Regions from separate parts of the Paenibacillus sp. FSL H8-0282 genome, predicted to be linked through region 2. Evidence: predicted binding sites of a transcription regulator. Region 2 holds the regulator's gene; the other holds the start of a gene.

Region 1 (15,018 bases), 780 kb from region 2:
CAAACTTTTGAACGTCATGGTTTCGGGATTATTTAATAAAGGAGTGTTAATATGAGCGAACTGATTAACAACCGTGAAGTTGATGTGCCGGAACAGACTCGTCGCCAGGCTATGCTTAAGGAGATTATTAAAGAGCTGCATGCAGGGAAAAGTGTAGAAGAGGTTAAGGCGCGATTCGCCGAAGCTGTGGGTGATGTTACCGTAGCGGAGATTTCCGCGATGGAGCATTCATTAATGACCGAAGAAGGAATTCCGGTATCCGAGGTCCAACGTCTTTGTTCGGTGCATACAGCCATTTTTAAAGGCTCTATTGAGCAAATTCACCGCTCGTCCCAGCCCGAGGAGCAGCCAGGCCATCCAGTACACACCTTCAAATTGGAGAATCGTGAGATCGAAAAACTTGTTAACTTCCGCATGGATCTGCACGCAACAAAGTTTCAAAAGAATGATAGTGAGGAACTGATCTTCAAATTGTTGGAGGATCTTAGCTTGCTGCTGGATCTTGATAAACACTATAGCCGAAAAGAAAATCTGCTGTTCCCATACCTCGAAAAATACGGCATTTATGGCCCAACCAAGGTAATGTGGGGAGTGGATGATAATATCCGCCGTATGATTAAAGAGGCAAAAGCTGCGCTCAGCACTTATAGCGGAAACGCAGCAGAAATAGGCATTCAGCTTGAGGAGATCATCAAGGAAGTTAATGAAATGATCTTTAAGGAAGAAAATATTCTATTGCCCATGGCCCTGGACAAACTGACGGAAGATGAATGGGTCAAAATCGCCCGGGAGAGCGATGAGATCGGGTTCTGCCTAACCGCACCGGAGCAGGAGTGGATCCCTGAGCGGGCCGCTGAGCCGGACGGCGCAGTGCTGGAAGAAACAGAAGGAGCTACGCCGCAAGGCGGGTTCATCCGTTTTGAGACAGGGTTGTTGTCACTGCATCAGCTGGAGACCGTACTCAACCATCTTCCTGTAGATCTAACCTTCATTGATGAGAATGATGTTGTCCGATATTTTTCACACGGGAAGGAACGTATCTTTGCCCGAACTAAAGCGGTTATCGGCCGTACAGTACAGAACTGTCATCCCCCGCAAAGTGTTCATGTGGTAGAGAAGCTTTTGGAAGACTTTAAGGCAGGCCGTAAGGATGCTGAAGACTTCTGGATCAATATCAAGGATAAGTTTATCTACATCCGTTACTTCGCTGTACGAGACGAGTCAGGCCAATATATGGGCACGCTAGAGTTCACACAGAATATCGCTCCAATCCGAGCATTAGAGGGCCAAAAGCGCATTTTATCAGAATAAATCGGTGCGTTGGGTTATTTTCCAGATAATAATATAGGTACAAGACTCTCTTACTTAGGCGTAAGGGGGTCTTTTTAGAATATAATAGAGTATACTCTTAAAATAAGGAATTCCCGGGTGTGTTGTCTTTCCTTGACCACAGAGAGGGCTTCTATTATAGTTGGTACTTAGGATTAACTATTTTAGTATAAAAAAAGGTGGCTTGTTACATGTCTGAGAATATCTACGTTGGCGTGGATTTGGGTGGAACTGCAATTAAGGTTGGAATCTGTAATGCTGAAGGTACCCTGCTACATACTTATGAGGGACCTACAGGAACTGCAGAGGGTGTCGATACTGTTATCGATAATATCGAGAAGTATGTACGCCAAATTGTGGAGGATTCCCCGTACTCTTGGGATCAGCTTGCAGGTGTAGGAGCGGGTGTAGCCGGGTTCACAAATATTCGTGAAGGAATCATCATCCTTGCGCCTAACATAGGATTTAGAGATGTGCCGATCCGTTCCATTTTGGAAGATCGTTGGAACAAGCCTGTCAAAATAGACAATGATGCGAATGTGGCTGCACTGGGCGAAGCTTGGAGCGGTGCGGGACGTGGCGTTGATAACTGTGTCTGCTATACGCTTGGAACAGGTGTCGGTGGCGGAATCATTATTAATGGAAAGATTTATCAAGGCTTTGCGGGATTAGCTGGTGAGCTTGGTCATATCACAGTAGTGCCGGATCTGGAAGCTATTCAATGCGGCTGTGGCAACATGGGCTGTCTGGAAACCGTTTCCTCCGCTACAGGTATTATCCGCATGGCTAATGATGCAGTAGCTCGTGGCGATCGTACTTCCCTCTCTATGGTAGAGAAGATTGCTGCGAAAGAAGTCTTTGATGCGGCTAAGGCTGGCGATGAAGTAGCTATCCGTATAGTGAATCGTGCAGCGTACTATCTGGGTAAATCCATGGCTTCTGTTGCGGCTGTGCTTAACCCTGAAGTATTTATCGTTGGCGGCGGTGTGTCTAAGGCTGGAGATATTCTATTTGACGAGGTTCGTCGTGTGTTTGCGAAATTGACACCGGCTCCGCTTCAAACTGGTGTTTCGATTATTCCAGCTGAGCTTGGCAATGACGCAGGTATTGTTGGGGCTGCCGGCCTTTTGCTGCGTTCTTAAAAGACGGGAAGTATTCATATACTAAATCTAGGGAGGGGACGCTTTTATGACCGAATTGGACAATACCCCAACGGCTGGAGCCACCCTGATTATTATTACGGGAATGTCAGGTGCGGGGAAGACAATTGCTGTACAGAGTCTGGAAGACCTAGGGTTCTTCTGTGTCGATAATTTACCACCGGTGCTGATTCCCAAGTTCGCAGAGCTAATTGAACAGTCGAAGGGTAAGATTGCCAAGGTAGCCCTTGTAATTGACCTGCGTGGTCGAGAATTCTTCACTGCTTTGTCTGAGTCTCTTGCCTATATCAAGGATGAGTCAACCATTGGCTGTGAGATCTTGTTTTTGGATGCTACAGATTCAGTACTTGTTCAGCGTTACAAGGAAAGTCGACGTCATCATCCATTAGCACCTAAGGGGCTGCCGCTTGATGGTATCAAGCTAGAACGTAAAATGCTTGAAGAATTGAAAAATTCAGCTACGTTATGTTTAGATACCAGCAGTATGAAGCCCGTGCAGCTTAAGGAGAAGATCGTTTCACGGTTTTCGCATCTAGGAAAAAGTACGCTTTCCGTCAATATTACATCCTTCGGATTTAAGTACGGTATCCCTATTGATGCAGATCTTGTCTTCGATGTCCGCTTCTTGCCTAACCCACATTATGTGGACCATCTGCGGCCTAAAACCGGCCAGGACAGTGAAGTCTACGATTATGTAATGAAGTGGCCTGAAACACAGGTGTTCCTGACCAAACTGCTCGATATGCTTCATTTTCTAATTCCGCAATATCGTAAGGAAGGTAAGTCCCAGATTATCATTGGCATTGGCTGTACGGGAGGTAAACACCGTTCCGTAGCCATTTCCGAGTATTTGGGTAAAATGCTGGGCGTTAGCGAGACGGAATCCGTAACCGTTAGTCATCGGGATTCCGAGCGTGATCGGCACTAGAGAGAAGGGGTCATAGTGGCTGAAGAACAAAGACAGCGTCCACGTATCGTCGTTATGGGCGGTGGCACGGGGTTATCTGTTATGCTTCGTGGTTTAAAAGAGAAGCCATTAGATATTACTGCTATTGTTACCGTTGCCGATGATGGGGGAAGCTCAGGTATTTTGCGCAGTGAACTGCAAATGCCTCCTCCTGGGGACATCCGCAACGTATTGACAGCTATGGCTGATGTTGAGCCGCTCATGGCAGAGATTATGAGATACCGTTTCAACACGGGTGAGGGACTAGCTGGTCATAGTCTCGGCAACTTGATACTTGCTGCGCTCACGGATATATCCGGCGATTTCGTTACAGCTGTACGGGAGCTCAGTCGATTATTCGCTGTTCGCGGCCGGGTATTGCCTGCGGCCGGTGAGGCTGTAATCCTGCATGCAGAAATGTCGGACGGCACGATTATCACGGGGGAGTCCAAAATCCCTGAAGCTGGCGGGATCATCAGACGAGTGTCCTTGGAGCCGCCAGATGTAGAACCGTTGCCCGAAGCGCTTGAGGCGATTCGGAATGCAGATGCGATCCTGCTGGGTCCTGGCAGTCTGTATACGAGCATTCTTCCCAACCTGCTTGTTCCGAAACTGGCAGAAGCGGTTGTATCTTCGAATGCTATCAAAATTTTCGTCTGCAACGTAATGACTCAGCCGGGTGAAACGGATAACTATACCGTCAGCGATCATCTTCAAGCTGTATATGATCATATCGGGATCGATTTATTCGATTATGTTATTGTTAATGACGGTGAGATTCCGGAACAGGTCCAGACGAAGTACGCCGAGAAGGGCGCGCGCCCGGTGCAGCTTGATAAAGAAGCGCTGGATGGCAATGGATACAAGGTTATAGCCGATAAACTGGTTTTATTCCGAACTTATTTGAGACATGATACCGATAAGCTTAGCCATCACATTTATCAGCTTGTGCAGGATTGGATAAACAGAAACCCTAGGGTATAACTTATAGATGAGAACGAAGTACTTATCAAGAAAGAGGTGAGACCCTTGTCTTTTGCGGCCCTTACCAAAAAAGAGCTGACGATGGTGGAGAGTGAACCCTGCTGCGAGAAGGCGGAAATGTCAGCGCTTATCCGTATGAATGGATCTGTGCAGCTTTCAAGCAAAAAGGTTATTCTCGACATTTCGACGGAGAACGCCGCGATTGCAAGGCGGGTATATTCTTTACTTAAGAAATATTACCAGGTCCATATTGAGCTACTCGTGCGTAAAAAAATGCGTTTGAAGAAAAATAACGTCTATATCGTCAGAATCCCAAACCGTGTACAAGAGATCCTAAAGGATCTTAGAATTGTGTCGGAAGGATTTATTTTTACCGATGGTATTGATGATGAGATTGTTGGGAATAACTGCTGCAAGCGTGCTTATTTGCGCGGTGCCTTTCTGGCTGGCGGATCGGTTAATAATCCGGAAGGCTCCTCCTACCATTTGGAGATTTCCTCGATGTATGAGGAACATTGTAAAGCATTAGTGGATCTGGCTGGGGAATTCCACCTAAACGCACGCTGCATCGAACGTAAAAAAGGGTTCATTCTTTACATTAAAGAAGGCGAGAAGATTATTGAATTCTTAAGTTTGATTGGAGCGCATCAGGCGCTGTTCAAATTTGAGGATGTAAGAATTATGCGCGATATGCGTAATTCCGTGAATCGGATCGTGAACTGCGAGACCGCAAATCTCAACAAAACAATAAGTGCTGCGGTGCGGCAGATTGAAAATATCAAGCTGTTGCAGCGAGAAATGGGACTGGAGAATTTGCCGGATAAACTGCGTGAAGTAGCAGAAATTCGAATGGCGCATCCAGATATCAACCTCAAGGAGGTTGGTGAAATGCTCAAAGGTACAGTCAGTAAGTCGGGAGTAAATCATCGGCTTCGTAAGATTGATGAGCTGGCGGACAAGGTTCGAGGCGGCTAATTACTTTTTTTCTAGTGTGGTTTACGTTATAATGATATAATAATATAAAATTAATGTGAAACTTTTGGGGAGAACTCAATTAGGGGGTAAGCGTTTCATGACAAAGCACCCGGTAGTTGTTCGGTTGAAGACAGGGCTTCATGCCCGACCGGCAGCATTGTTTGTGCAAGAAGCTAACAAGTTTTCGTCGGAGATTTTCGTGGAAAAAGATGATAAAAAAGTAAATGCTAAAAGTATTATGGGGATTATGAGCCTCGCTATCAGTTCCGGCACGGAGATTTACATTAGCGCGGACGGTGCGGATGCCGATCAAGCTGTAAACGCTTTGACAAGTCTGGTCAGCAAAGAAGAGCTTGAGAACCAATAATAGGAAGACAACATCGTTTCTGCTAGGAAGACTTTATTTATCGCATGACCAAAAGCCCTTCGGGGCTTTTTTTAATACCAAAAAATAGATGGAGAACGTGCAACATTTACCAAAATGACTCGTCTAGAGGATAATAACAAATCACAAGAAATGAAAGGGGCTGGCAAATATGAAAGGTTTATTGAAGAAAATTGGTTCAGTGATGATCGTAGGGAGTTTGTTAATTGGAGGGATCAGCATGAGTGGTGTTTTCCAAGGTCCTGCAAAGGCTTACGCAGATGAAGTGCAGAAAAATGTCGTTAGTGTAGTAGGTAAAGGCGAATTGTCCCTCAAGCCGGATATCGTATACTTGTCCATCGGTGTGGATACTACGGCCACAACTGCGCAAGAAGCGCAGAAGACCAATGCCGCTAAAATTCAGAAGATTATGACTTTACTGAAGAATACTTGGAAAATTGCAGATAAAGATATTCAAAGCACGCAGTTTTATGTGCAACCCAATTATAGTTACAGCGAAAAAGAAGGACAGCAAGTGAAGGGGTACAACGCCAATCATACGCTGTTAGTGTCTTATAGAGATCTGACCAAGGTTGGTGAATTGCTGGACGCTGCATCTGCGGCAGGGGCGAATAATATCGGAAATGCACGTTTTTCTGTGGAAGATACTTCTGCATTTGAAGCTCAGGTGATTGAAAAAGCGATGGCGAATGCAGATGTTAAAGCAGGGGCTATTGCTAAGGCAGCTAAACGCAGCTTGGGTCAAGTGATCACGGTCAGCCAAAATGATGGCGATATCACTCCGGTTTATTTTGAACAGAATCTAAAAATGAATATGGCTGCAGCAGATGCTGGTGCAAGCACATCCGTGCAACCCGGAGTAGTTAAAGTTACAACTCAGCTGAGCGTAATGTATGAATTGAAATAGTATCAGAACAAGGTGAATGCAGAGAGGAGAGGTGATCTTCCACTAGTAATAGTGGGGGGCGCCTCTTTTTTTGTGTAAGTTCTCTACGATTCTGTTTAATAAATTGGAAAGGAGAGGAAAAATAAGATGATGAATATTATTTCAAAAGAATCAGCACGCAAATGGGGCATAGGTCTGATGTCAGCAGGTTTATTGTTTGGTGGAGGTCTGCTGCCCAGCGAAACGGGTTATGCAGCAGCTAGTAAAACGGAGAATAAAGCTATTGATTCGCGTATCGTTTTAAAGGCAAACGGGATAAATTCGTTGCAGGAAGGTATTTTGAAGGAAGGACAGGCCTGGATTCCCATAACTTTTATGCGAGATGTGTTGGGATTACCGCTTGTGTATGATAAGAAGGAAAATGCGTACATGATTGGAAAAGGATCGACCAAGGCCAAGTTGATGTTATCCAGCTACGGTACTTCTGTGTGGGTGAACAACTATTTCATTCGAGAGTATGAAGGGAAGTTAATTAATAATCGCCTCTATGTTCCATCAGGATTGTTAAATGATTATATGGGTTATAAGGTAGATTGGAGTCGGGCCGCCAGTAGGCTGAATGTGGTGAACAGACCGCAGAACGCGCTGACGGTAACCACGGAAACTTATGCTAAAGATCGGGCAGAAGCTTTTATTCAGCTTGATTATCCGAAGATCAGTGGATTGGGCAACTCCAGTGCGCAACAAGCTATTAATAATACTTTGAAGGAAAGTGTTATGAAATTCGCGGCGGGTGCAGAACAGGATATCTCCGATCGAGATGGAGCAGAGCCCAAATACACCTATGATTCAGGTTATGTAGTGACCTACAATCAGAATGGTGTGATCAGCATAGTGATGCATCAGTATAGTGATACGGGCGGGGCCCATGGAATGACTAACCGTGAAGCCTTCACCTTCTCGCTTAAGGATGGTAAACGTCTACTGTTGGGCGACCTGTTTGGAGCTAATCCAAACTACAAAAAACAGCTGAATGCAAAGCTGAGCAAGCTACTGAAGGCAGAGGATAGTTATTTGGGAGGATTCAACGGATTGAATACGGAGAAATATTTCTATCTGAAGGACGACAAGGTTGTTCTGTTCTTCCAATTATATGAGTACACAGCGTATGCTGCAGGCTTCCCTGAGTATACTTTTAGTTTCAAAGAGCTTTTACCGGATGGCAGTAGCCCGTTTGCTGGCATAAAATAAATGGAAATGCTTCGTCTCCGCTAATGTCGGCACAAGACATCTCCCCCTTACCAGAGTTGTCTCTTGTTCATATGCTAAAGGGAGTAACTAGTTTATGAACGGGGGAGAGCTATGGGCTACCAATATACTGCAATTGGCGATTCCTTGACGACTGGATTTGGTGCTCTGCCAGGTAACGGTTTTGTACCGGTGTACCGTAGAATGGCAGAAGGGAGACTGCGGACTACTGTAGCCTCTACGAATTTAGGCGTGAACGGAATGACTACTTCAGAGCTGGAGCAGCGGCTGCGCGGAAATTCCATGATGCGTGAGGCCGTTCGAGTAGCTGATATCATCACTGTGTCTATCGGTGGTAATGATTTGATTCACGCGGCCAAATCAGCAGCAAGACAGCAAGGCAACTTATCCGCAGAACTGCGCAGATCGCTTCAGGAATGCAAACAAAATTTCTCTGCAATTATGAATATCCTTATACAATTGAAGGCGAGGACGCGTAGACCTTTTATCATTAGAATTGTGGGATTATATAACCCCTATCCTCAGGTGGTTGGTGCGACAGAGTGGGTCAGGCAGTTTAATCAATACGCAGCACAGTACAGCAGCCGAGTATGTGGATTTGCTTCGATTTACAGTGAGTTCGCAGGAAATGAGAGAGGGCTGTTATCCATTGATCATTTGCATCCGAATGGCCGGGGTTATCGCGTAATTGCCGAGAAGCTGGATGCGCTAGGTTATGGCGGCCTGGCTTAATTGGATTTAGGTCTTCTATAAAATATAAAGAGGCTGTGCTCTAACCATAACGGATAGAGCACAGCCTCTTTATATTTTTACTTTATAGCTTACACACCGCTAGGCAATGTCTTCTCGATTACTTTATCTACGATACCGTATTCAGCCGCGTCTGCAGCAGTCATGAAGTAGTCGCGATCTGTATCCTTCTCAATACGTTCTAGAGGTTGACCCGTACGTTCTGCTAGAATACGGTTCAGCTTATCGCGCAATTTGAGGATGCGGCGGGCACGGATTTCAATGTCCGTTGCTTGACCTTGAGCACCACCCAGAGGCTGGTGGATCATGATCTCGCTGTTAGGCAGTGCGAAGCGTTTGCCTTTGGCGCCAGCGTTTAGCAGGAAAGCTCCCATGGAAGCTGCCATACCCACACAGATGGTGGAAACGTCTGGTTTAATGTACTGCATTGTATCAAAAATAGCCATACCTGCAGTAATGGAACCGCCTGGGCTATTCACGTAAAGGTGAATGTCCTTGTCAGGATCTTCGGCAGCCAAGAACAGCATTTGTGCGATGATAGAATTGGCTACCACGTCATTAACCTCCGTTCCAAGGAAAATGATGCGGTCCTTCAGCAGGCGGGAATAGATGTCATAAGCGCGCTCGCCGCGGTTGCTCTGTTCTACTACCATAGGAATATAACTCACGTGGAAAACCTCCTTGATATTGGTTCTTTAAATGTATTCATTTTTACTCTTGCCGTATTACCCACATGATAAACAAATTCAAACAAAAAGTCAAAGAAAGTCAAACTTATATTCAAAAAAAAGAGCCGACAAGCGGCTCTTTGGTTAAGTAGTAGTATAGGCACTACTAAATTATGTGCAAAAATGAAATTAATGGCGCGCCCGCCAAGAATCGAACTTGGATCTCAGGCTTCGGAGGCCTACGTCATATCCATTGGACCACGGGCGCAACAAAAATGATTATAATACAATTTTTACACAATTGCAATGTAATATTAATACTGGACAAGCGCTTTAGGGGCAGGCATCGGGCGCTATATCTTTTTCTGACCTTATTAATGTATAAGAAGACAAGCGCTTGAGAATTCTACTCTCGGAAGACTTGCGCTTCGAGCAATATTTGGTTAGAATATGGGTGGGACTTAAAAAGTTTACCCGGGACGTTTTGAGACCATGAACAAGGGAATAGAGGAAGACGAAGTTGCAGGAGTGAAAGTATGCGTAATTTATTAGATATCCAAAAGCAGCTTCTGCCTGATCTCATGGAAACCCTTAAGAGACGGTACACGATTCTTCATCAGATCATGCTGTCCGATATTATTGGGCGCAGAACGCTAGCCGCTTCGCTAGATATGACTGAGCGGGTACTGCGTGCCGAGACGGATCTTCTGAAATCGCAAGGGCTTATTGAGATCGAGAGTGTTGGCATGCGCATTAGCGCTGCTGGACGTAGACTGCTTGATTTGCTAGAGCCGGTTGTTAAGAGCCTATTTGGTCTGGATGAGCTGGAAGAGAAAATTCGAGCAACGTATGGTCTGGATAAAGTTATTGTAGTACCGGGTGATTGTGAGTCATCGCCGTTCACCAAACGAGAGCTTGGCCGAGCGGGTGCGAAAGCGCTGCTGAGTATACTTCGCGCAGATGATACAGTTGCCGTCACAGGTGGATCTACGCTTGCCGATATGGCTGATCAACTGACACCGCCGTTGTCCCTTTCCTATAAGAACGCTTGGTTTGTTCCGGCGCGTGGAGGATTAGGAGAGAGTATGGAGATTCAAGCCAACACGATTGCCTCAACAATGGCAAAGCGGGTTGGAGCCAACTACCGGTTGTTGCATGTCCCTGATTTGCTTAGCGGGGATGCATACCAATCGCTGGCACTTGACTCTAATATTGGAGAGATTGTACAAACCATCCGTAGTTCGCGTATTATTGTACATGGGATTGGGGATGCCATTGAAATGACCCGCCGCCGCAAACTGGACGAGGCTACAGTCTCGGAAATCCAGGGTGAAGGGGCAGTGGCCGAATCTTTTGGCTATTATTTCAATGAAGAGGGTCAGGTTGTCCATACCATGCTTACGATGGGTCTACGTCTAGAAGATATTATTCGGACAGAGAAAGTCATCGGTATTGCAGGAGGCAAACCCAAGGCCAAAGCCATTCATGCCATGCTGCGTTTCGGGCAGGAGAATATTCTCGTCACGGACGAGGCTGCTGCAGTAGAAATAGGCAAGGAAATTGACAATCAACTACAGCTATCTTCGTAGTTTTTAGATTGCAGGCAATAACATACTTCTTGCATCATACTTAACATTGTTGTCATGACAGACCTCACCGTCTGTTTTGAATAAATAAAACGAATTCTAGGAGGAACTATTCAATGAGTGTAAAAGTTGGAATTAACGGTTTTGGACGTATTGGACGCCTTGCTTTCCGCCGTATTCAAAATGTAGAAGGTATCGAAGTGGTAGCAATCAACGACTTGACTGACGCTAAGATGCTTGCTCATTTGCTTAAATATGATACAACTCAAGGTAAATTCCAAGGTGATGTTGAAGTGCATGATGGCTTCTTCAAAGTCAATGGTAAAGAAGTTAAGGTTCTTGCTAACCGCAACCCTGAAGAATTGCCATGGGGCGACCTAGGCGTTGATATCGTACTTGAGTGCACAGGTTTCTTCACAACTAAAGAAGCAGCTGAAAAACACTTGAAAGGTGGAGCTAAGAAAGTAGTTATCTCCGCTCCAGCTACTGGCGACATGAAAACTGTCGTTTACAACGTTAACGATGACATTCTTGATGGTACTGAGACTGTTATTTCCGGCGCATCTTGCACAACTAACTGCCTAGCTCCTATGGCAAAAGTACTGAACGACAAGTTCGGTATCGTTGAAGGCTTGATGACTACAATTCATGCTTACACTGGCGACCAAAACACTTTGGATGCTCCACATGCTAAAGGTGACTTCAGACGCGCTCGTGCAGCAGCTGAGAACATCATTCCTAACACTACTGGTGCTGCTAAAGCAATCGGTCTGGTTATTCCAGAACTTAAAGGTAAATTGGATGGTGCAGCTCAACGTGTTCCAGTTGCAACTGGTTCCCTGACTGAGCTTGTAACTGTTCTTGATAAGAGCGTTACTGTTGAAGAAATCAACGCAGCAATGAAAGCAGCTTCCGATCCAGACACTTATGGTTACACTGAAGATGAAATCGTATCTTCCGACATCAAAGGTATGACTTTCGGATCCCTGTTCGATGCTACACAAACTAAAGTATTGACTGTTGGCGACAAACAACTGGTTAAAACTGTTGCTTGGTATGACAATGAAATGTCCTACACTGCACAATTGGTTCGTACTTTGGAGAAATTCGCTAAAATCGCTAAGTAATTGACTTGATATAAGCAACATCTATAGAGCGGAAACAGAAATTCCTTGTTTCCGCTCTTTCTAAATGTATTTCTTGTTTCCTGCTAGAAACAATTTTGGGTGTGGAGGAATTAATCATGAACAAAAAAAGCGTCCGTGATGTAGAAGTAAAGGGTAAGCGCGTATTTGTACGCGTGGATTTCAACGTACCTGTAGAAGACGGTAAAATTACTGATGATACTCGTATTCGCGAAACACTTCCAACCATTAAATATTTGATCGAGAACGGTGCAAAGATCATTCTTGCGAGTCATATGGGTCGTCCTAAAGGCGAATTCGTAGATTCCATGCGTTTGACTACTGCTGCTGAACGTCTGTCCGAGCTTCTTGGCAAACCAGTAGCTAAAGCTGACGAAGCAATTGGCGAAGCTGTAAAAGCAAAAATCGCTGAGCTAGGCGAAGGCGACGTACTTGTACTTGAGAATGTTCGTTTCTACCCAGGTGAAGAGAAAAACGATCCTGAACTGGCTAAACAATTCGCTGAATTGGCTGATTTGTTTGTTAATGATGCGTTTGGTGCGGCTCACCGTGCACATGCATCGACAGAAGGTATCGCTCATTTCCTACCAGCTGTATCCGGTCTTTTGATGGAGAAAGAATTGTCTGTTCTTGGTAAAGCTCTTTCTAACCCAGAACGTCCTTTCACTGCGATCATCGGTGGTTCGAAAGTTAAAGACAAGATTGATGTTATTGATAACTTGTTGTCTTTGGCTGATAACGTCCTGATCGGCGGTGGGTTGTCTTATACATTCACTAAAGCACAAGGTTTTGAAATCGGTAAATCACTAGTAGACAACGACAAACTTGACGTTGCTCTTGGATTCATCGAAAAAGCAAAAGCACTTGGTAAAAACTTCATGCTTCCTGTTGATGTTGTTGTTGCTGATAAATTTGGTGCTGACGCTAACACTAAGATCGTTGATTACAATGAAATCCCAGAAGGTTGGGAAGGACTTGATATCGGACCTAAGACTCGTGAACTTTATGCCGATATTATCAAGAACTCCAAGCTGGTTGTCTGGAATGGACCTATGGGCGTATTCGAAATCGATAAATTCGCTGAAGGTACACTTGCAGTAGCAAAAGCTTGTGCAACTACTGAAGGTTACACTGTTATTGGTGGCGGAGATTCCGCAGCAGCAGCAGAGAAATTCCACCTGGCTGATCAAATGGATCATATCTCCACTGGTGGCGGTGCATCCCTTGAGTTCATGGAAGGCAAGGCGCTTCCTGGCGTAGAAGCACTGAACGATAAGTAAGACCTAAGAAGGAGGCAACATAAGTCATGAGAACACCTATTATTGCAGGTAACTGGAAAATGTTCAAAACAGTTCCTGAAGCAGAAAGCTTTATTGCTGAAATTAAAGGCAAAGCAGAAGTAGAAGGCGTTGAGACTGTAATCTGCGCTCCATTTACTAACCTGCCTGCACTTGTAGCAGCTGCAAAAGGTACTAACATCAAGATTGGTGCACAAAACCTACACTTTGAAGATAACGGTGCTTACACAGGCGAGATCAGTGGTGTAATGCTAAGTGATCTTGGTGTGGACTATGTTATCATTGGCCACTCTGAGCGTCGTGCTTATTTTGGCGAAACGGATGAAATCGTGAATAAGAAAATGCATGCTGCATTCCGTCACGGAATTACTCCTATCGTATGTGTTGGCGAAAAGCTCGAAGAGCGTGAAGCTGATCAAACTAAAGCAGTATGTAAAGTACAAACTGAAGCTGCATTCCAAGGTCTTAGTGCCGAGCAAGCAGCAAAAGTTGTTATTGCATACGAGCCTATCTGGGCTATTGGCACAGGTAAATCTTCCACTTCCCAAGATGCTAACGAAGTTATTGCTTACATCCGCAGTCTTGTAAAAGATCTGTATGATGCAGCAACAGCTGAAGCTGTTCGTATTCAATACGGCGGCAGCGTGAAGCCTGAGAATGTAACTGAGTACATGGGCCAAAGCGACATCGATGGTGCGCTTGTTGGCGGTGCCAGCTTACAACCGGATTCCTTCGTTCAATTGGTTGAGGGGGCGAAGTAAGATGTCAGCTCCAAAACCCGTAGCTTTGATCATCATGGATGGTTTTGGTTTGCGTGGAACGACAGAAGGTAATGCCGTTGCTCAAGCCAACAAACCTAACTATGACCGTTACCTGAAACAATATCCTAACACTACACTCACTGCTTGCGGTGAAGCTGTAGGCCTTCCGGCAGGCCAAATGGGCAACTCCGAAGTAGGGCATTTGAATATTGGTGCAGGCCGGATCGTTTATCAGGATTTGACTCGTATTGATAAATCGATCCGCGAGGGCGAGTTCTTCGATAACGAAACCCTGGTTAGCGCAGTTAGAAATGCTAAGAACACTGGCAAAAAGCTTCACCTTTACGCGCTTGTATCCGACGGAGGGGTACATAGCCATATTAACCACTTGTTTGCTATGCTTGACCTGGCTAAAAAAGAAGATATGCATGAAGTGTATATCCATGCTTTTATGGACGGTCGTGACGTAGCTCCTGATAGTGGGAAGAAGTTTGTCCAAGATCTAGTAGCTAAAATCGAAGAGGTTGGCGTGGGTACAATTGCAACGGTGTCCGGACGTTATTACGCAATGGATCGTGATAAACGTTGGGAACGTGTAGAGAAAGCCTACCGTGCTATGGTTTATGGTGAAGGCCCTAAATACACGGATGCTGTGCAAGCCATCACTTCATCTTATGAAAACTCGGTATTTGATGAATTTGTTGAACCTAGTGTAATTGTAGACAGTGAAGGCAAACCTGTAACGGCAGTAGAGAGCGGCGATTCCGTCGTGTTCCTCAACTTCCGTCCTGACCGTGCTATTCAATTGTCACAAGTGTTCACGAATCAAGATTTCCGCGGTTTCGACCGTGGACCTTTGTTCCCGCAAAACCTGCA
Region 2 (15,018 bases):
AATGCCGATTTCATTCGTAGAGCCAAAGCGGTTTTTTACAGCCCGCAAAAGTCTATACGTATGATGCCGCTCACCCTCAAAATACAGCACGCAGTCCACCATATGTTCAAGCATCCGTGGTCCAGCAATAGCCCCTTCCTTGGTAACATGACCAACGAGAACTGTTGCAATTCCACGAATCTTAGCGATACGCATAAATCTTGTCGTACACTCCCGAACCTGGGTCACGCTGCCTGGCGCACTCGTTACTTCTGGCATAAATACGGTCTGAATAGAATCGATGACAAGAAATTGTGGCTGGATTTGTTCGATCGCTTCTTCTATGCTTTCCATATTTGTCTCACATAGTACATAAAGCTCCGTTGACAACGCATCGAGGCGATCCGCGCGCAGCTTAGTTTGCCTTACCGATTCTTCGCCCGAGATATACAGTACTCGCAATCCCTGTGTTGTAAGGGCGTGAGAGGTCTGTAATAAGAGCGTAGATTTACCGATTCCTGGGTCTCCCCCTACTAGTACCAGCGATCCTGGTACGATCCCCCCACCGAGAACACGGTTAAGCTCACCTATACCTGTCAGTATGCGCGGTTCCTTGTCACTTTCTATACTTATGATCGACTGTGCCTTTTCTTTACTATGAAAAATAGGGGCATTCATTCCCTGTGTTTTGACTACGCTTTCCGTTTCCTCCACCATGGAGTTCCAAGCCTGGCACCCTGGGCATTTCCCGAACCATTTTGGCGATTCGTATCCACAGTCGGTGCAAAAAAATTTTGTTTTTGCTTTAGCCATTTGTTCTCCTTACGGTCCGAACTGTTTACAATTCGGATCATTTTCTTCTAATGAAAGTTTACCATTTCTACCCCTTTAACGAAAGGTCATTCGGTATTTGCATTAAATGTATATTTTAAATTGATCTATTTCCAATAAAAAAAGCTTCCGCTCCTCTATAAATAAGGAGCGAAAGCCTTGTTTATTTTATTCGGATTCTACTTCTTTTTCAAGCGCTGGCGCTACTGGAGCGTCCACTTTAGTCACCACAAGTTCTCCGCCGACCTCATCAATATTGAGGGAATCACCCTTTTGGATATTTCCTCTCAACAATTCCTCAGAAAGACGGTCCTCAATATGCTTCTGAATTGCCCGGCGCAATGGACGTGCACCAAAGGCTGGGTCATAACCTTCTTTAGCCAAGAAGGCCTTCGCTGCATCCGTGAGTACGAAATCAACATCATATTCACGCAGGCGCTTGCGGAGCTCATCAGACATCAACGTAACGATCTCAGCGATATGTTTCTCATCGAGTGAGTGGAAGACGATGATTTCGTCGATCCGGTTCAAGAACTCTGGACGGAAGCTCTTCTTGAGCTCTTCCATAACCTTGCCCTTCATATTGCCGTATTCTGCTCCTGCATCTTGCACAGCCGTGAATCCAAGCGTCGAATTCTTCTTGATTGCCTGTGCGCCTACGTTAGAGGTCAGAATGATAAGTGTATTACGGAAGTCAACTACCCGGCCTTTAGAGTCGGTAAGGCGACCATCTTCAAGCACTTGCAGCAAAATGTTGAATACTTCCGGATGCGCTTTTTCAATTTCATCAAGCAGTACTACAGAGTATGGTTTACGACGTACCTTCTCTGTTAATTGGCCGCCTTCTTCATAGCCGACATATCCAGGAGGGGCACCAACTAAACGGGACGTGGAGTGCTTCTCCATGTATTCCGACATATCAATACGAATGACCGCATTTTCATCGCCGAACATAGCTTCAGCAAGCGCACGTGCCAACTCAGTTTTACCTACACCCGTAGGACCGAGGAAGATAAACGAGCCCATTGGACGTTTCGGATCTTTAAGACCCGCACGCGCCCGGCGCAATGCCCGGCTGACAGCCTTAACAGCTTCGTCCTGACCAATCACTCGTTCATGCAACAGAGCTTCCATGTTAAGCAGACGGTCGGTCTCTTCTTCCTTCAGCTTGCTTACAGGGATCCCCGTCCAGCTTGCGACAACCTGTGCGATATCTTCAGGTGTAACTTCAGAGTCGGTGCGTCCTTGTTTTTCTTTCCACTGGTTCTTAGTCGTATCAAGCTCTTCACGGATTTTTTGCTCCGTATCACGCAGGGCAGCCGCTTTCTCAAACTCTTGGCTCTGCACAGCGGAATCCTTCTCCTTGCGGATATCATCCAAGCGCATTTCTAGTTCCTTCAGATTTGGCGGGATAGTGTAAGAGTGAAGCCTTACTTTAGACCCTGCTTCATCGATAAGGTCAATGGCTTTATCCGGCAGGAACCGATCCGGAATGTAACGATCAGACAGCTTTACAGCTTCCACGATAGCTTCATCCGTAATTTTCACACGGTGATGTGCTTCATAACGATCGCGAAGTCCAAATAGAATTTGTACCGCTTCTTCTGGAGATGGCTGATCCACCGTAATCGGTTGGAAACGGCGCTCCAAAGCTGCATCTTTTTCAATATATTTACGATATTCATCCAGCGTCGTCGCACCGATGCACTGAAGTTCTCCGCGGGCTAAAGCCGGCTTAAGAATGTTAGATGCATCAATAGCACCTTCTGCGCCACCAGCACCGATCAGCGTATGAAGCTCATCGATAAAGAGTACGATATTCCCCGCTTGGCGAATCTCATCCATGATTTTCTTGAGGCGGTCTTCAAACTCACCGCGATATTTAGTACCAGCCACTACAGAGCCCATATCGAGCGTCATTACGCGTTTGTCGCGCAGTGTTTCTGGAATTTCATTATTAATGATCTTTTGGGCCAAGCCTTCAGCAATAGCTGTTTTACCAACCCCAGGTTCACCTATCAACACCGGGTTGTTCTTCGTCCGGCGGCTCAGTACCTGAATAACACGTTCAATTTCCTTGCTACGACCGATAACTGGATCCAGGTTGCCATCCTTGGCATAAGCCGTCAAATCGCGTGCTAGGCCGTCTAGAGTCGGTGTGCTGACATTAGCAGGTGTTCCGCTATGACTGGATGCAGCCTCGCTGCTTCCCAGAAGCTGAAGCACTTGCTGACGAGCTTTGTTCAAGCTGATGCCGAGGTTATTAAGCACACGAGCCGCGACACCTTCTCCTTCACGAATAAGTCCTAGCAGAATATGCTCAGTGCCGACATACGTATGTCCCAGCTTGCGGGCTTCGTCCATCGACAACTCGATTACTTTTTTGGCGCGAGGAGTATAAGCAATGTTCGTAGGTTGTTCTTGGCCTCTGCCAATCAGTGTCTCCACTTCGTCCTGGATTTTCTCAAGACCCAGACCCAAAGCGATTAATGCTTTAGCAGCAATGCCGTCTCCTTCACGAATAAGTCCTAGCAAAATATGTTCTGTGCCAATATTGTTGTGTCCTAAACGAACAGCTTCTTCCTGCGCTAGCGCTAGCACTTTTTGTGCGCGTTCCGTAAATCTTCCAAACATCATATCTCCTGCACCTCCATGAATAATAAATATCTATATTAATGTTGTGTTCCCAGTGTTTCTCGGAGCAGTTTCGCCCGATACATATCCCGTTCAGTGGCGTTCATCTCGTCACCGAACATTTTTTGCAGAAATCCTGGCTGTGTCTTAACGTTAAGCTCATTAAGCACGGAAATCGAAGGGCCTTCCAGTATGCCAAGGTCAACCCCAAGTCTCACATCAGACAGCCGTTGTGCGGATTCTTTAAGCTCCATTAGAGCTGCATAACACAAAATCCCATAAGATCTTTTCACTCGGTCTGTAATTCTTAAAGCGGAATCTACAAGCAGCCTTTCACGGGCATTTCGTTCATGCTCTATAATCTGGGTGACTACACTGTGAAGGTTCTCGATGATTTCACTTTCTGTTTGACCGAGAGTAATCTGATTGGAAATTTGAAAGATGTTCCCTACTGCTTCGCTGCCCTCACCATAAATTCCTCTTACAGTCAATCCCACTTGGTTCACTGCTGACAATATGCGATTGATCTGTTGGGTCATTACTAGTGCTGGCAAATGCAGCATTACTGAGGCACGCAGCCCTGTACCCACATTGGTGGGACAACTGGTCAAGTATCCTCTTTTATCATCAAAAGCGTAATTCACAGCCGATTCGAAGATATCATCGATGGCTGTCGCACGTTCCCATGCTTCTCTTACCTGAAGACCCGGGAACAGACATTGGATCCGCAGATGGTCTTCTTCGTTAATCATGATGCTGACCGACTCATCTTCATTTAATATCACAGCTGCGCCACGTGAATCATTAGCCAGATTAGGACTGATGAGATGTTTCTCGACCAATACCTTTTTATCCAGTTCATTCACTTCTGCAAGCTTTATCAGTTGAAAAGATCCGAATTCGGCAGCAGTTTCCCCATGAAACACAGGGGCCAGCAGCTCTAATACTTCTTCCGATTGCTCTAAGGAAGCAAGCATAGGGAATGGAAGATGCTCTAAATTACGTGCAATACGCATACGGCTGCTAATTACAATCTCGGAGTGACTGCCTCCCGAGCGCATCCAATCACTAAGCGCTTGTTCAGTAAATCGGAGACTTGACATGTCATATCCCCCCTATATATCAAAGACTTTACTCTTGTGCCATTTCTTTTTCAAGTTGGCGAATTTGATCCCGCAGCTCTGCCGCAGTTTCGAATTCCTCCTGTGCGATACTTTGCTGTAATTCCAGCTTCAATTCATCAATTTGCCGCTTAAACACAATTTGTGCTCCAGCACGTTTAGGAATCTTGCCTACATGCGAAGTGCTGCCATGCACCCGTTTAAATAGCGGGTCCAGTGCACTGTTAAAATATTTATAACAGGAGCTGCAGCCAAAACGACCCAATTTGCTAAACTGCGAGTACGTCATCCCACAATTCTCACATTGCAGACTCTGCGTAGTCTTCGTAGCAGCCGTCTTTTCCTTACCGGCCCCTTCAAGATCAAGCAGACCGGACAGCAAGCTGTGAATGGAGAATCCTCCAGCAGTTCCCGGGATCAGTTCACCCTTCTCCCGCGCACAGCTCTCGCAGATATGAAATTCTGTCTTCTCTCCATTCACGATCTTGGTGAAATGGAGTGTTGCTGGCTTGACGCCACATTCCTGACATTGCATAAGCGAAAGCCCCTCCCTTATGATTGACAATTATTTGCCTAACAAAGAGATTAACATCGCCTTCATAATCTTGGCCCGAATCTCATCCCGATATGGAATCTTAACCGTTAGGCAATCCCGAGAAACAGCAGCGCGCATAAGACACGCCTCACGCTTGCTTAGAAAACCAGCTTCCTCCAGTTGATAAATCAACCCTTCGGCAGCGTTCTGATCTATCCCGCCACCTATAGTATGGTTTAAATGGGCATGCAGTGCCACGTTGGGCGGCAATTCAAAACGTTGAATACGAATATATCCCCCGCCACCACGTTTACTTTCCACCACATAGCCTTTTTCCAGTGTAAAGCGTGTACTAATAACATAATTGATCTGTGACGGTACGCATGAGAACTGGTCCGCCAGGTCATTTCGCTGGATTTCCACCGTACCTTCGGGACTTTCATGCAAAATATTCTTCAGATATTGTTCAATAATATCAGAGATATTGCGCATCACTCATCCTCCAGTGCTCTTTAAAGCTTCATAATATCGCTTACGGCCCGCATCCTTAATGACATTCATTAGTGAACTTCATTCATATAAGTCTGAAGAAAACTTCACGAATTCAGAGGATCGCACTGTATGTCATCAGGTGCGTTGACTTTGACTTTCTTTGACTTTTTAATATTATAACATATTCTGTGCTAATTCCAAGAGGATTCTCTTATTTTTCACTTTTTTCAGCGAATGTATTCGGAAATAAAGAACTCTCCCAGCATCTTTCGAAGGGGAGAGCCTAATTATTTTCTAAAAATGATCAAAAAGTGCAGTTTCAGCTTGCGGTATGATTTCTTCGAGCCATTCCAGAGCCGTCGGATTACCAGTCACACGTCCATAACGAGCCAGCTCTGCCGGGCGTTTATATCCAAACATTAGAATCGTCAGCGAACCAATATCACAGCTTAAGTCAGCTGCATCCCGTTCACCCTCTATACGCAAGAAAGCTGCTGCTCCCTTTTCGGAGACAGTCCATTCCCACAACCCGTCATTCCATGGGGCATATTTATCTTCAATATAGATAACCTGTTTCTTCTGACTGTTGTGACGCTTAAAAGAATAACTCTCCACGAATGCTTTAGCATTAACAATACGCGCCATAAAATAAGGATAATTCTCCTGCTCTATACGCGGATCAGGCAGCAAAAAGGGTAACATATCATCGGATGGCACCAGTTTTAGCGATGCACCGGTCACCATCGAATCGTGATTCGCAAGAAATGTCCACAGCCCCTGCCGGGCCTGTTCGTTCAAAAACACAAATTCATCAATGACCAGCTCTCTATTTTCTATCTTATATAGTACGTATCCTTCAGGTTCCCCAAGCTGTGAATAAAATACCGCAGTCTGACCTTCATCATCCAGAACAGAGTTTTCCCACCAGTCCAAATCACGCTTAAGTGTTCCGTTATATCTAACTGCAAAACGATTGTATAAGTTGTCCAATACTTCGATATCTATAACACCACGTCTTACCTTGCCCTCAACTTCAACCTTCTTGGGAAACTTGGCAACAGGAATGGAGTATTTCTTATATTCACAATAAACTTCCCAACCAAATTTGCGATAAAAGGGGATCAAGAACGGATGCAGAAAAGATAATGTCTGCCCCGCCTCATTCATCGTTTGCAGCGTATGCGCCAGGAGCTTTGCCACATGCCCCTGTCTGCGATTCTCTGGCCATGTCGCTACCCCTGCGAGCCCTCCCATAGGTACTAATCTACCTTGTATGTACACTTCGAACGGAAGAAGAGTAAGTTTAGCTTCCAAAGTACCTTCTTCAAAAGCACCCCATACGCGTTCTGCTTTAAATCTTTCCTTAGCATTCGCCCTTTTCTCACTAGGCAGCTTGTATTGAAAAGCATATTCAGATAAATCCATGCTTAGATCAAACTCTTCTGAGTGCAACTGTCTGATATCCACAAAACTCACCTCATCATTTATGAATTTACTTTTATGGTTAGTATAACAAGAGAGTGTATTGTGTGCGAATTATAAGGATATTTTTCGAACTTTTTTCAGTTATCCACAGCCTTAGGCAGTTTTAAAAATAGTCTTGTAATCTTGTTCTATTCAAGTTAAAATAATTATCCACTTATTAATCCCTCTATCCACATAAATATGACTATATCCACAGCAACCCGTGTATTACTTAGGTTTTCTGTTGACAGATCTACATAAATATGTACTTAATCCACACCATTTGGTGATTTTTTGCCTTTTAATCATCTATCCACATGTGCGTAAGTTTTCTGCAAATTCCAATGAATTATCCACAAGTTTTCCACAATCTATAATAGACGCAAAAAAGCCACTGTCGAGTTATCAACAGTGGTCTATTTGTGCTTGGCAACGTCCTACTCTCCCAGGACCCTTCGGTCCAAGTACCATCGGCGCTGGAGGGCTTAACGGTCGTGTTCGGGATGGGTACGCGTGGAACCCCTCCGCTATCGCCACCAAACATGCGTCTGTGAAACAGACGCTGCCGCGTGAAATTCGGTTCTTCACCAGAAGTGAGAATGAATTTCTAAGCGTGTTACAGGCTTGATGCCTGAAAACTGAATCCGAAACGAATCTGCATTCTACGTATAGGATAAGCCCTCGACCGATTAGTATTGGTCAGCTCCATGCATTGCTGCACTTCCACCTCCAACCTATCTACCTCGTCGTCTTCAAGGGGTCTTACTAATTGGGAAATCTCATCTTGAGGGGGGCTTCACGCTTAGATGCTTTCAGCGCTTATCCCGTCCGTACGTAGCTACCCAGCCATGCTCCTGGCGGAACAACTGGTGCACCAGCGGTACGTCCATCCCGGTCCTCTCGTACTAAGGACAGCTCCTCTCAAATTTCCTGCGCCCACGACAGATAGGGACCGAACTGTCTCACGACGTTCTGAACCCAGCTCGCGTACCGCTTTAATGGGCGAACAGCCCAACCCTTGGGACCTACTTCAGCCCCAGGATGCGATGAGCCGACATCGAGGTGCCAAACCTCCCCGTCGATGTGGACTCTTGGGGGAGATAAGCCTGTTATCCCCAGGGTAGCTTTTATCCGTTGAGCGATGGCCCTTCCATGCGGTACCACCGGATCACTAAGTCCGACTTTCGTCCCTGCTCGACTTGTAGGTCTCGCAGTCAAGCTCCCTTATGCCTTTGCACTCTGCGAATGATTTCCAACCATTCTGAGGGAACCTTGGAACGCCTCCGTTACTCTTTAGGAGGCGACCGCCCCAGTCAAACTGCCCGCCTGACACGGTCCCCGTACCCGGTAAGGGTACTAGGTTAGAACCTAGATACGATCAGGGTGGTATCCCAACGGCGCCTCCACCGAAGCTTGCGCTCCGATTTCTACGGCTCCCACCTATCCTGTACAGATCGTACCCAAATTCAATATCAAGCTGCAGTAAAGCTCCATGGGGTCTTTCCGTCTTGTCGCGGGTAACCTGCATCTTCACAGGTATTAAAATTTCACCGGATCTCTCGTTGAGACAGCGCCCAAGTCGTTACGCCATTCGTGCGGGTCAGAATTTACCTGACAAGGAATTTCGCTACCTTAGGACCGTTATAGTTACGGCCGCCGTTTACTGGGGCTTCGGTTCATAGCTTCGGGTTACCCCTAACCACTCCCCTTAACCTTCCAGCACCGGGCAGGCGTCAGCCCGTATACTTCGCCTTGCGGCTTCGCACAGACCTGTGTTTTTGCTAAACAGTCGCTTGGGCCTTTTCACTGCGGCCCCCTCGTGCTATTCACACTACCGGGGCACCCCTTCTCCCGAAGTTACGGGGTCATTTTGCCGAGTTCCTTAACGAGAGTTCTTCCGCGCGCCTTAGAATTCTCTTCTCGCCTACCTGTGTCGGTTTGCGGTACGGGCACCTTCTCCTGGCTAGAGGCTTTTCTTGGCAGTGTGAGATCATGACCTTCGCTACTATAATTTTCGCTCCCCATCACAGCCCAGCCTTAATGATGTGCGGATTTGCCTACACATCAGCCTCACTGCTTAGACGGACATCCATCAGTCCGCGTCACTACCCTCCTGCGTCACCCCATCGCTCATAGCGGATTACGGTGGTACAGTAATTTCAAACTGTTGTCCTTCGACTACGCCTTTCGGCCTCGCCTTAGGTCCCGACTTACCCTGAGCGGACGAGCCTTCCTCAGGAAACCTTGGGCTTTCGGCGGATCAGATTCTCACTGATCTTTTCGTTACTCATACCGGCATTCTCACTTGTGTAGTGTCCAGCGCTCTTTTCAGTACACCTTCAACCCCTACACAACGCTCCCCTACCCCAGATGCAAAGCATCTAGCCATAGCTTCGGTGGTGTGTTTAGCCCCGTTACATTTTCGGCGCAGAGTCACTCGACCAGTGAGCTATTACGCACTCTTTCAATGGTGGCTGCTTCTAAGCCAACATCCTGGTTGTCTGTGCAACTCCACATCCTTTCCCACTTAACACACACTTGGGGACCTTAGCTGATGGTCTGGGCTGTTTCCCTTTTGACAATGGATCTTAGCACTCACTGTCTGACTCCCGGCAATAAGTATATGGCATTCGGAGTTTGACTGAGCTTGGTAATCCTTGCGGACCCCGCACCCAATCAGTGCTCTACCTCCACTACTCTTATACCGAGGCTAGCCCTAAAGCTATTTCGGGGAGAACCAGCTATCTCCGAGTTCGATTGGAATTTCTCCGCTACCCCCACCTCATCCCCGCACTTTTCAACGTACGTGGGTTCGGGCCTCCAGTGCGTGTTACCGCACCTTCACCCTGGACAGGGGTAGATCACACGGTTTCGGGTCTACGTCCACATACTAAGTCGCCCTATTCAGACTCGCTTTCGCTGCGGCTCCACCTTCTCGGCTTAACCTTGCATGTTAAACGTAACTCGCCGGTTCATTCTACAAAAGGCACGCCATCACCCATTAATAGGGCTCTGACTTTTTGTAAGCACACGGTTTCAGGTTCTATTTCACTCCCCTTCCGGGGTGCTTTTCACCTTTCCCTCACGGTACTGTTTCACTATCGGTCGCCAGGTAGTATTTAGCCTTAGCAGATGGTCCTGCTGGATTCATACGGGGTTTCACGTGCCCCGCACTACTCGGGATCCGTCTCGGAGAGAACACAGTTTAGGTTACAGGGCTTTTACCTCTATCGCGGGCCTTTCCAGACCTCTTCACCTACCATATTCCTTTGTAACTCCATGTGAGACGTCCCACAACCCCTAAGAGCAAGCTCTTAGGTTTAGGCTGTTCCGCGTTCGCTCGCCGCTACTGACGGAATCACTATTGTTTTCTCTTCCTCAGGGTACTTAGATGTTTCAGTTCCCCTGGTCTGCCTCTACATTTCCTATGTATTCAGAAATGAGTAACTGCGAATTACCACAGCTGGGTTTCCCCATTCGGACACCCCCGGATCAAAGCTTGCTTACAGCTCCCCGAGGCAGTTTCGTTGTTCGCCACGTCCTTCGTCGGCTCCTGGCGCCTAGGCATCCTCCGTGTGCTCTTATTAGCTTAACCTTGATTCTTCCGAAGAAAAATATCATACGATGACATTCTCTTTGGAATCATCTCACTAATAACATTTACTTGTTTGCACAAGTTGCTAAAAGATGTTCTAAAACGCAAATTCGTTTCGGTATCCAGTTTTCAAGGATCAAGTGTATAGACATAACAAATAGATGAAGTTTGTTGGTGGAGCCAAGCGGGATCGAACCGCTGACCTCCTGCTTGCAAGGCAGGCGCTCTCCCAGCTGAGCTATGGCCCCGCAAATTCCATCAAAACCGAACAAATGGATACACGTTAATTGGTTGTGGAAGTTAAACTTCCGATTTGAATGTTCTCATTGCAGAGAACGATTCTCCATAGAAAGGAGGTGATCCAGCCGCACCTTCCGATACGGCTACCTTGTTACGACTTCACCCCAATCATCTACCCCACCTTCGGCGGCTGGCTCCCTTGCGGGTTACCCCACCGACTTCGGGTGTTGTAAACTCTCGTGGTGTGACGGGCGGTGTGTACAAGACCCGGGAACGTATTCACCGCGGCATGCTGATCCGCGATTACTAGCAATTCCGACTTCATGCAGGCGAGTTGCAGCCTGCAATCCGAACTGAGACCGGCTTTGATGGGATTGGCTCCACCTCGCGGCTTCGCTTCCCGTTGTACCGGCCATTGTAGTACGTGTGTAGCCCAGGTCATAAGGGGCATGATGATTTGACGTCATCCCCACCTTCCTCCGGTTTGTCACCGGCAGTCACTCTAGAGTGCCCAGCATTACCTGCTGGCAACTAAAGTTAAGGGTTGCGCTCGTTGCGGGACTTAACCCAACATCTCACGACACGAGCTGACGACAACCATGCACCACCTGTCTCCTCTGTCCCGAAGGCCGCTGCTATCTCTAGCAGATTCAGAGGGATGTCAAGACCTGGTAAGGTTCTTCGCGTTGCTTCGAATTAAACCACATACTCCACTGCTTGTGCGGGTCCCCGTCAATTCCTTTGAGTTTCAGTCTTGCGACCGTACTCCCCAGGCGGAGTGCTTACTGTGTTAACTTCGGCACCAAGGGTATCGAAACCCCTAACACCTAGCACTCATCGTTTACGGCGTGGACTACCAGGGTATCTAATCCTGTTTGCTCCCCACGCTTTCGCGCCTCAGCGTCAGTTACAGCCCAGAAAGTCGCCTTCGCCACTGGTGTTCCTCCACATATCTACGCATTTCACCGCTACACGTGGAATTCCACTTTCCTCTTCTGTACTCAAGCCACCCAGTTTCCAGTGCGACCTCAGGTTGAGCCCAAGGTTTAAACACCAGACTTAAATAGCCGCCTGCGCGCGCTTTACGCCCAATAATTCCGGACAACGCTTGCCCCCTACGTATTACCGCGGCTGCTGGCACGTAGTTAGCCGGGGCTTTCTTCTCAGGTACCGTCACTCCGGTAACAGTTACTCTACCGGACGTTCTTCCCTGGCAACAGAGCTTTACGATCCGAAAACCTTCATCACTCACGCGGCGTTGCTCCGTCAGGCTTTCGCCCATTGCGGAAGATTCCCTACTGCTGCCTCCCGTAGGAGTCTGGGCCGTGTCTCAGTCCCAGTGTGGCCGTTCACCCTCTCAGGTCGGCTACGCATCGTCGCCTTGGTGGGCCGTTACCCCACCAACTAGCTAATGCGCCGCAGGCCCATCCCTCAGTGACAGATTGCTCCGTCTTTCATTCTTCTCTCAGGAGAAAAAAGAAATTATCCGGTATTAGCTACCGTTTCCGGTAGTTATCCCAGTCTGAAGGGCAGGTTGCCTACGTGTTACTCACCCGTCCGCCGCTAAGTTGTCTTGAAAGCAAGCTTTCAAGACAACTCCGCTCGACTTGCATGTATTAGGCACGCCGCCAGCGTTCGTCCTGAGCCAGGATCAAACTCTCCAATTAGTATTGAAAAGAGCGATATGCTCATTTTGAAACTGACGATTCATTAATTGAATCTTTTTAAAAATTAACGTGTTCCATTTGTTCAGTTTTCAAAGAACTTGCTCCTAGCATTTCGACATTCAATGTCTCATACACAGGAATTAGAGTATATCATGTTTGTTTCTATCTTGTCAACTTATTTCTTCATCGCTTGTGTTTCGTATGTGCGATGCGTCGTAAGCACAAGAGATAATATACCATGCTGTCATTGAGTTTGCAAGCTTTTTTTGAAATAAAAAAATCATTCGTATAAATAACTTCGATACAACACAAATTGATACCATTCATCCATTATTTGTGGCTAAATAGAATTTATCGTATTCGCCAATCTTACCTTTTAACTATCAGTACAGAGAGGAGTCAAAATGAAGACCAAACCTACAGACGCTGCATCCACGGTAGACAGCAAGAACAAGGAGCAGCGTAATCTGCAGCAGGCAACGATTTATAAAATTTTGTTAGCTGTCAGTTTTGTTCATTTATTTAATGATTCTATACAGGCAGTCATTCCAGCAATCTTCCCTATTCTCAAAGATAATCTACTGCTCTCTTTCGCCCAGATTGGATGGATCTCATTCGCTTTAAATATGACGTCATCAGTAATCCAACCCGTCATTGGATATGCTGCAGACCGTAAACCCCGTCCTATATTATTACCACTGGGTATGTGCAGCACATTTTTAGGTGTACTTCTATTGGCTTATGCCAATAGCTATTTTCTGGTCTTATTCTCGGTTATCCTGATCGGATTCGGTTCAGCCACCTTCCACCCAGAGGGTATGCGTGTTGCTCATATGGCCGCAGGTCAGCGAAAGGGATTGTCGCAATCTATTTTTCAAGTGGGCGGCAATGCTGGACAGTCCCTGGGTCCAATGCTTACGAAATGGGTGTTCATCCCCTTTGGCCAGATTGGTGCCCTAGGCTTCACGATCGTCGCGGCTGCCGGAATCGCTGTTCAGACCTATGTAGCTCGCTGGTATAGAGAAATGCTAGATGCCGGTTATACCTTTCATAAAAAATCAACAGCACGGGCAATCGACCCCGCCCGCCGAAAAAGCATACGAACAGCAACGATTATTCTTGTATTCCTAGTCTTTGTTAGGTCTTGGTATGGCGCTTCTATCGGCAGTTACTACGCCTTCTATCTAATGGACAAATATCAAATGACGCTGGATAAAGCCCAAATCTATATTTTTATGTATTTGGCTGCTGGCGCAGTGGGCACATTTTTTGGAGGTCCGCTGGCTGACCGTTTTGGACGGCGTAATCTCATCTTACTATCAATGGTAGGAACCGTTCCCTTTGCACTTGCTCTACCCTTTGTAGGTCCATTATGGGCGGCTGTATTGCTGCTGATTGGCGGTTTCATCCTTCTGTCCAGCTTCTCTGTTACCGTCATTTATGCTCAAATGCTATATCCGGGCAACATTGGCACAGTTTCAGGTCTGATCACGGGACTTGCTTTTGGACTCGGCGGGATCGGCTCATTAGTCCTCGGCAACCTCATTGATAGTATCGGGATTGCTAAAGTGTTCATCGCTTGCGGCTTCCTCCCGCTGCTTGGGTTTCTTGCCTTGCTGCTTCCTAGAGATGAGAAATTAGAAGAATGGGCGGCGCAATAACTTCTCAATGATCACTTAAGGCTTTACTCATTACTGTAGAAAATAGAGCGGCAGCCTTCCCGCTGCCTTCAGTCATGTAATTATCCTGATTCGTACGATCAAAACCCATCCATACCGCAGCTGTCCACTCCGAAGTATAGCCTACAAACCAAAGATCCCGATTAGCTTTCTTGCTCACGCCAGCCAAGTCCAATTGGGTCGTACCGGTCTTTCCCGCTACTGGTCTGTTCATCTGCGCTTTTTTCCCTGTTCCTTCATTAACAACATTGCGTAACATAGCCGTCATCGCTTCTGCGGTACGCGGCGAGATTACCTGACGTGATTCAGAGGGATGAGTATACAAGACCTTCCCTTTTGAATCCGTTATGGAGCGCACCATATGAGCCGCATTAAATTTCCCTCCACTAGCAAAGACACTGTAGGCCTGGGCCATTTTTAGTGGAGAAACCCCATTATGAAGCCCCCCCAAAGCTATTGATAAATGATTGTCCTCCTCCGTCAGTACAATTCCTAATTTGGCGGCAAATTGCCGCGCAGAAGAGATTCCAACCTGCTTCAATACCCATACGGCTGGTGCATTGATGGATTTTTGCAAAGCTGTGTTCATTGTGACCTGACCTTGGTATATACCGTTCAAGTTCTCAGGCTTGTAGCTGCCATAAGCAACTTTACGGTCGGACAGCATACTATTCGGGTTGAATTTCCCGCTCTCCAGTGCAGGTCCATAATCAATGATCGGCTTAAAGCTGGAACCCGGCTGACGTGCATCAATAATAGCTCTGTTCAAATTGCCCTCGTT

Evidence for each region. Region 2 encodes CtsR, which represses protease genes until heat stress. Its sites were predicted from a motif close to ATGGTCAATAAAGGTCAAACA; they were not measured.
Region 1: the regulator CtsR is predicted to act here: its motif matches at 9,439-9,459, upstream of clpP (ATP-dependent Clp endopeptidase proteolytic subunit ClpP).

What each region holds. Positions count from the first base shown of each region.
Region 1 covers NZ_CP150146.1:176,056-191,073, forward strand. Annotated here, with positions in the region: gene NST94_RS00855 (DUF1858 domain-containing protein) at 1-36, shown strand, start outside; gene NST94_RS00860 (DUF438 domain-containing protein) at 52-1,311, shown strand; gene NST94_RS00865 (ROK family glucokinase) at 1,521-2,471, shown strand; gene rapZ (RNase adapter RapZ) at 2,518-3,417, shown strand; gene NST94_RS00875 (YvcK family protein) at 3,472-4,419, shown strand; gene whiA (DNA-binding protein WhiA) at 4,465-5,394, shown strand; gene NST94_RS00885 (HPr family phosphocarrier protein) at 5,492-5,761, shown strand; gene NST94_RS00890 (SIMPL domain-containing protein) at 5,931-6,686, shown strand; gene NST94_RS00895 (DUF4163 domain-containing protein) at 6,813-7,916, shown strand; gene NST94_RS00900 (GDSL-type esterase/lipase family protein) at 8,028-8,666, shown strand; gene clpP (ATP-dependent Clp endopeptidase proteolytic subunit ClpP) at 8,756-9,352, opposite strand; tRNA gene NST94_RS00910 (tRNA-Arg) at 9,546-9,620, opposite strand; gene NST94_RS00915 (sugar-binding domain-containing protein) at 9,889-10,941, shown strand; gene gap (type I glyceraldehyde-3-phosphate dehydrogenase) at 11,055-12,065, shown strand; gene NST94_RS00925 (phosphoglycerate kinase) at 12,182-13,363, shown strand; gene tpiA (triose-phosphate isomerase) at 13,390-14,142, shown strand; gene gpmI (2,3-bisphosphoglycerate-independent phosphoglycerate mutase) at 14,144-15,018, shown strand, end outside.
Region 2 covers NZ_CP150146.1:6,203,372-6,218,389, forward strand. Annotated here, with positions in the region: gene radA (DNA repair protein RadA) at 1-792, opposite strand, end outside; gene clpC (ATP-dependent protease ATP-binding subunit ClpC) at 979-3,447, opposite strand; gene NST94_RS27080 (protein arginine kinase) at 3,483-4,547, opposite strand; gene NST94_RS27085 (UvrB/UvrC motif-containing protein) at 4,576-5,100, opposite strand; gene NST94_RS27090 (CtsR family transcriptional regulator) at 5,131-5,592, opposite strand; gene NST94_RS27095 (GNAT family N-acetyltransferase) at 5,887-7,059, opposite strand; rRNA gene rrf (5S ribosomal RNA) at 7,481-7,597, opposite strand; rRNA gene NST94_RS27105 (23S ribosomal RNA) at 7,726-10,651, opposite strand; tRNA gene NST94_RS27110 (tRNA-Ala) at 10,824-10,899, opposite strand; rRNA gene NST94_RS27115 (16S ribosomal RNA) at 11,001-12,558, opposite strand; gene NST94_RS27120 (MFS transporter) at 12,963-14,219, shown strand; gene NST94_RS27125 (PBP1A family penicillin-binding protein) at 14,224-15,018, opposite strand, start outside.